DNA from 3 places in the Streptomyces sp. NPDC048288 genome. Region 1 is predicted to be linked to each of the others. Evidence: riboswitches for the same ligand, from Rfam matches in the RefSeq annotation. Region 1 holds a riboswitch; each other region holds the start of a gene.
What was found. Region 1 has a riboswitch for cobalamin ahead of ACGFZS_RS36675 (ABC transporter substrate-binding protein). Riboswitches for the same ligand answer to the same signal wherever they lie in the genome.
Positions count from the first base shown of each region.

Region 2: another riboswitch for cobalamin. It lies ahead of ACGFZS_RS42645 (ribonucleoside-diphosphate reductase subunit alpha); the one in region 1 lies ahead of ACGFZS_RS36675 (ABC transporter substrate-binding protein).
Region 3: another riboswitch for cobalamin. It lies ahead of ACGFZS_RS05965 (cobalamin biosynthesis protein); the one in region 1 lies ahead of ACGFZS_RS36675 (ABC transporter substrate-binding protein).

Region 1 is NZ_JBICZD010000012.1:97,570-99,823, forward strand. It holds gene ACGFZS_RS36670 (FecCD family ABC transporter permease) at 1-264, opposite strand, end outside; gene ACGFZS_RS36675 (ABC transporter substrate-binding protein) at 261-1,292, opposite strand; cobalamin riboswitch at 1,347-1,524, opposite strand; gene ACGFZS_RS36680 (TetR/AcrR family transcriptional regulator) at 2,221-2,254, opposite strand, start outside.
Region 2 is NZ_JBICZD010000016.1:165,107-167,360, reverse strand. It holds gene ACGFZS_RS42645 (ribonucleoside-diphosphate reductase subunit alpha) at 1-1,414, opposite strand, end outside; cobalamin riboswitch at 1,542-1,690, opposite strand; gene mctP (monocarboxylate uptake permease MctP) at 1,871-2,254, opposite strand, start outside.
Region 3 is NZ_JBICZD010000001.1:1,328,517-1,330,770, forward strand. It holds gene ACGFZS_RS05960 (cobyric acid synthase) at 1-377, opposite strand, end outside; gene ACGFZS_RS05965 (cobalamin biosynthesis protein) at 374-1,315, opposite strand; cobalamin riboswitch at 1,415-1,557, opposite strand; gene ACGFZS_RS05970 (hypothetical protein) at 1,709-1,936, opposite strand; gene ACGFZS_RS05975 (anion permease) at 1,956-2,254, opposite strand, start outside.

The DNA of each region.
Region 1 (2,254 bases):
CAGCAGCGACTGCAGGACCGCGCCGCACACGGCGAGTCCGGCCCCGCACACGGCGGCGAGCAGCGTGCGGGGCATCCGCAGGTTCCACACGATGCTGTCCCGCAGCGGCGCCAACGTGCCCTCGCCGAGGCCGAGATGGGCCGCGACGGACGCCCAGACGTCACCGGTGGAGATGTCGGCGGGACCGATCGTCACCGCCACGGCGATCGACACCAGCAGGGCGGCCAGTCCCCCGCCGGTCAACAACAGGGCACGGACGCTCACTTGGCGAACCCGAAGTCACGCAGACCGGCTGCGACCTCCTCGATCCCCTCGACCGTGCGGATGGACGGGTTCATGGCCTGCCCGCTCAGCAGGACGTACCGCTTCTTCTTCACGGCGGTCAGGTTGCGGGTGGCGGGGTTGGTCTCCAGGAAGCGGATCTTGGCCGCGGCGGTCTCGGCGGTCTGCTGCTTGCGGGTCAGGTCGCCGATGACGATGACGTCGGGGTCGCGGTCGGCGACGGTCTCCCAGCTGATCTGGGGCCATTCGTCGTGGGTGTCGGCGAACGCGTTCTTCGCGCCGACCGCGCGGGTGATGGCGCCGGGCGCGCCGCAGCAGCCGGCGAGGTACGGGGACTGGGAGTTGGCGAACCAGTACATGAGGGACACGTCCGAGGCGTGCAGTCCGGCGGTGGCCGTGCGCACCCGCTTCTTCAGCGAAGCGACGAGCGTCTCACCCCGCTCCTCGACGCCGAACGCGCGGGCCAGGTCGCGTATTTCGCCGTACACGGCATCGAGGGTGAGGGGTGTGGAGCGCGAACCGTCGCCGCCGCTGTCGTTGTCCTTGCCCTCGGAGCAGTCGGACGGCGAGACGTACGTGGGCACGCCCAGCTTCTCGAACTGCCCGCGGGTGGCGACCCCGCCCTTTCCGAGGGTGGAGACGAACGAGGCGGTGACGAAGTCGGGTTCGGCGTCCAGGACCTTCTCGAAGGAGGGGTTGTCGTCGGCGAGGCGCGGCACGGACGCGTTGGCCTTCTCCAGGCCCTTCATCACCGGGTCGGTCCAGGTGGCCGTGCCGGCCATGCGGTCGGCGAGGCCGAGGGAGAGCAGGATCTCCGTGGTGCCCTGGTTGAGGGAGACGGCCCGCTTCGGCGGTGACTTCAGGGCGACCGTGTGGCCGCAGTTGGTGAGGGTGACCGGACGGCCGGCGGCGGCCGTCGCCGTGTCGGCGCCGCCGCTCCCGGTGCCACCGCAGGCGGTGAGCAGGAGGGCGGACACGAGAAGAAGAGCGGGGGTGCGGAGCACGGGCATGCCTCGGGGGTCGGGGCTCGTACGCGGAGCCTGGCCTACGGACGTCCCTCCGCGCCGGGGCGCGAAGGTGCCAGCAGGTCTTCGGACTCGGGTTCGTCCGGCCGGGGCGCCTTCCCGGTCTCCCAGTGGCTGGCGTGCCCCGCCCGTCCCCCTCACCGCTGCGCGTCAGTTCCGGATTCGCACCGGATTCCCTGGCCTCGGGTGTGGCTCGACTGGCCTGATGAGGCTATCAAGTCAGTCATACGGCCAGATCATCCGATCAGGTGGCGCGGCTCGTCCCTGCACCGGGGCAGGCTTCGACTACGGTGGCGATCGCAACGGCCCGGACCCCCTTCAGCCGATCTGCCCTGGGGAAATACCGGTTCCAGCGGGAACCGGCAGGGCGGGGCGGCGCCCTGGACCGCTCGGTGCGCTGGGTGCTCCCCCTGCTGCTCGGCTCCGCCTGAACCGGGGGCGACCCGCACCAGCGCAGTCCACGAAGGCGCCAACTCCCCGGACAGCGGCGAACTCCTCCTCACCGATGGCTTCAGGCTCCGGGACGCGTCCGAGCAAATCCGCTGCCGTTACGGCACTCCCTTCCGGGCCATCCAGAATGCCTTCCGCGCGGTATTCGAGACGGGGGCCACGATCGCCGGGGACCACGATCGGCGTGGGCCACGCGGCCCGTGCCACTCTCGAACTCGCGCCGACCGTGCCGTCCGCCGAACCCACTGGGGAGGCCGCCCACCCCATTGACCTGGTCCGAGCCCCGGAAGTGCACCTGCGCCACGGCCGCGTAGAGTCCCTCCTCGGCCTGGAGATCGACGACCCTGACCTGCTCGGCGAATCGCTCGCCCGCTGCCTGCGCCCACCGTGCGGTGCGGGGTCGGGGTGCGGCGGTGGTCGGCGGGCCGCGCGCGGTCGTACGGCGGCCCGGCAGGTGTACCGCTCAGGGGGCCACCGACCGCCAGATCCGCTCCGGC
Region 2 (2,254 bases), on a different contig from region 1:
CCCAGTCGATGTCACCGGTCGCCGTGTCGACGAACGCGCCGAGGTTGACCGAGCCGAGGTTGCAGACAGCCGTCTCGCCGTCGTCCGTGACCTCCAGGATCTCCGTGCAGAGGTTGGAGGAGTGGACGACATGGCCGGGGACGGCCGTCTGGTTCGCGGTGCGGTTGGCCGCGTCCTTGAAGGTCATCCAGCCGTTGCCGGTCTGCGCGAGGGTCCGCATCATCCGGCCGTACAGGTCGCGGGCCGGGATGGTCTTGCGGGCGAGCCCGTCGGCCTCCGCCTTGCGGTAGGCCGCGTCGAACTCCGCGCCCCACAGGTCCACCAGCTCCGGCACGTCGGAGGGGGAGAACAGCGACCACGGCTCGTCGGCGTTGACCCGGCGCATGAACTCGTCCGGGATCCAGTGCGCCAGGTTCAGGTTGTGCGTACGGCGGGCGTCCTCACCCGTGTTGTCGCGCAGTTCCAGGAACTCCTCGATGTCGGAGTGCCAGGTCTCCAGGTAGACCGCGGCCGCGCCCTTGCGCCGGCCGCCCTGGTTCACGGCGGCGACCGAGGCGTCCAGGGTCTTCAGGAACGGCACGATGCCGTTGGAGTGCCCGTTGGTCCCGCGGATCAGCGAACCGCGCGAACGGATCCGGCTGTACGACAGCCCGATGCCGCCGGCGTGCTTGGAGAGGCGGGCGACCTGGTGGTAGCGGTCGTAGAGGGAGTCCAGCTCGTCCTTCGGGGAGTCGAGGAGGTAGCAGGACGACATCTGGGGGTGCCGGGTGCCGGAGTTGAAGAGGGTGGGGGAGGAGGGGAGGTAGTCGAGGCGGCTCATCAGCCGGTAGAGCGCGGCGACTTCGTCCAGCGCGCGGGAGGTGTCGCCCTCGGCGAGGCCGGCCGCGACCCGGAGCATGAAGTGCTGGGGGGTCTCGATCACGCGCCGGGTGATCGGGTGGCGGAGCAGGTAGCGGCTGTGCAGCGTGCGCAGGCCGAAGTAGCCGAAGCGGTCGTCGGCGGCCGGGTCGACCAGGGCGTCGAGGCGGGCCGCGTGGATCCGGGCGAACTCGGCGGTGCGGTCGGCGATGAGGCCCTCGCGGTGGCCGACGGCGACCGACTCCGTGAAGGACGTCACGCCCTGCGAGGCGGCCTCGGCGCGGACGGAGACGGTGAGCAGGCGGGCGGCCAGCCGCGAGTAGGCGGGGTCCTCCGAGATCAGACCGGCGGCGGCCTCGGTGGCCAGCTCGCGCAACTCCGACTCGTCGGCCCGCGCGGACCGGCCGCGCAGCGCGGCGGCGGCGACCCGGCCGGGGTCGGCGTCGGGGAGGTCGGCGGTCAGCTCGGTCAGGATCCGCAGCAGGGCCGTTCCGGGACCGTCGGTCTCCGGCACGGTCGTGGTCGCTGAAGCCGGTTCGGCTGGCGCGATGGTCACGTGGGGCTCTCCCTCGCTCGGCACGGGGCCTGGCGGAGGGCAGCGGGCAGCGCGAGCGCGCGGGGGCGCGCGTCGAGAGACCCTGGCCCACTCCACGAGGCCCGGACGTCAGAACACCCGGGCCGGATTGGCCGGGTGCGCTGTCGACAGGTCCTCGGACTGACTCTCGTGCACAGATGTGCACAAGTACACCGTTGCGGGACAGTTCCGGATTCGCACCGGATTCCCCTGTGGCGGCAGCGAGCATGAGCATACATCTAGTGCCGGGTTGTCGTGTCACCCCCAGATGTTGTGTCGCGGAGGTGTCGGAGCGTCAGGTGATCTGTACGGTGAGATACGAGGAGCGGGCCGCCGAGGGGGTGCTCTCGGTGGCCCGCTGCGGGTTCGTCGTGGTTGCTCGCGCCCACGCGGCGGAGCCGCAAATCGATACAGCCCCGCGCCCCTACGGGGCGCGTTTCAGTGGGCGCTTCCTGCGACGGCTGGGGGGAGTTCCACTTCTACACCGGGGTCGCCCGCGTCCGCCGTGTAGTCCGTCGGCTGGGTCTCGTCGATGCCTTCCGGGGCCTTGAGGGCCTTGAGGGCGAAGGTGAGGACCACGGTGACCACCACGTTCATCACGAACGCCGTGAGGCCGATGTAGCCGATCTCACCGATGCCGGGGATCTCCTTGGCGCTGCCGCCGAAGTGCTTCTGGGTGGGGGAGGCGACGCCGTAGGCCGCGACCGTGCCGTAGACCATGCCGACCGCCCAGCCCGCGAGCAGGGCCCAGCGGTGGAACCAGCGGGTGAACAGGCCGCCGACCAGGGCCGGGAAGGTCTGCAGGATCCAGATGCCGCCCAG
Region 3 (2,254 bases), on a different contig from region 1:
GTGCCCCGCAACTCCGCGAGACAGTCGAGCACGGTCCCGAGCAGCTTCTGCTGCCGCCCGCCGTGGTAGCCGCGCGCACTGAGCTCACCGACCGGCTTCCCGAGCAGCACGACCTGACTGCTCTGCTCGCCACCCGGCTTGAGCAGCACGGGATTCATCAGCGCGGTCGGCTCGACGCGGCAGGCCTGCGCCTGCATGGCCTGGGCCCGCCCGATCTCGGCGCCTTCGCGGGTGACGAAGGAGTTGAGGGACATGTTCTGCGCCTTGAACGGCGCGACCTTCACCCCCTGCCGCACCAGCCACCGGCAGATACCGGCGGTGACGACGCTCTTGCCGGCGTCGGAGGTGGTGCCGGCGACGAGGAGACCACCGTTCATGACGTCCGTCCCTTCGCGACGAGGCGTGCGGTGACGGTCGCGCCGAGCGCGAGCACCCCCACACGACGGGAGACCCGTACCGCCCGCCGGATGTCCGCGACCGCCACGGCCCGCCCCTTCTGATTCAGCACGGGCCGGTGCTCGACCCGGCCGCCGTACGACAACGTCCCCCCGAGCCGGACCCCGAGCGCCCCCGCGAACGAGGCCTCCACGGGCCCGGCGTTGGGACTCGGATGCTTCGCGGCGTCGGCCCGCCAGGCCCGCACGGCACCCCGGGCGTCGCCACCGGCGACCGTGGCCAGTACGGCCGTCAGCCGCGCCCCCGGCCACCCGGCGACGTCGTCCAGCCGGGCGGAGGCCCAGCCGTAGCGCCGGTACCGCGCCGACTTGTGCCCGACCATGGCGTCCAGCGTGTTCACCGCCCGGAACCCGAGCAGCCCCGGCACCCCGGCCACGGCCCCCCACACCAGCGCGCCCACGACGGCGTCGCTGGTGTTCTCGGCGACGGACTCCACGACGGCCCGGGCGATCCCGTCGGCGTCCAGGGCCTGCGGGTCCCGCCCGCACAGATGCGGCAGCCGGGCGCGGGCGGCCTCGACGTCCCCCGCCTCCAGGGCGTGCCCGACGGCCAGGGCCTCACGGGCGAGTGAAGTGCCGCCGACGACGGCCCAGGTGGCGGCGGCGGTGAGGGCTGTGGAGGCGGCGGTGGACGGTCGTACGACCCGCTGGGCCAGGGCGCCCAGCGCCACGGCGCCGCCGGCGCACACGGCGGTGTGCAGCGCGCCCCACCCGCGGTGGTCCCGCCACAGCACCCGTTCCACGGCCCCGGCCGCCCGCCCGAACGCGGCGACCGGATGCCCCCGGCGAGGATCGCCGAGCAGCAGGTCACCGAGAAGGCCGGCGGCGGCGCCGTACGCGAAGACGCGATCGGCACCCATCGGCTCAGCCGGCCGCGGGGTCGGGGAAGGGCCGGGTACGGAACCTCGATCGGCAGCCGCGCATGGCGATATGTCCTCACTCAGGGTGTCCACGCCCTGGTTCGACGAGACCGGCGGTGAGAGTTCCTGGCTCCCGGGGATTGCTACCCCGGTGACAGTGGCGGGACCGCGCCGGATTCACACCGGCTTCCTCTCTTGCCGCCGTACATGGCTCAGGAAGTCCACCATGCCCCCGGAAGAGCCGTCAACTTGCCGTTGACCTGCGAGGGGAGAGTGTGCGAAGGCCCACACCGGTTGCCCGGCGGGACTCCTGGGGCATGACGAAGGGCATGACGAAGGGCATGACGAAGGCTCCTCCCCGGACGTGCGGGGGAGGAGCCTTCCGGGCCTCGGTCAGGCCTTGGCCACGATCAGGTGGATGCCGTACGCGACGGCGGCCGCGCAGCCCGCGAAGCAGAGGTAGGCGGCGGTCACGGCGAGGGCCGCCGAGTTGCCCTGGGCGGTGGCGCGTTCGCGGGCGGAGAGGCCCTTGATGCCGAGGGTGAAGAGGGCCACCAGGCCCACCGCGACCACGAGGCTGACGCCGAAGACGGAGCCGATGGCTGCCCAGTCGATGTTCATGTCGGTTCTTCCTCGGGGGTCAGACGGTGGCGGCCGGGTCGGTCGCGGGAGCGGCGGGGGAGGGGGAGGGGATGGTGGCCGTCAGGCCGTCCGTGACGGTGCCCGCGGGCGGCGGGGTCACGGCGGCGATCGCCGTGGTCACCACACCGGCCGGCTCGCCGGCCTCGGTGTCGATGACGTTGGTGCTGTCGACGACCTCGCGGCGGGACAGCTTCCAGATCGTGGCGCTGGCGGCCACCAGGAAGACGGCGACGACCGCGGTGCCCCAGTCGCCGAGGTCCGTCACGGACTCGGCGAGCGCGCCGACCAGTGCGGCGG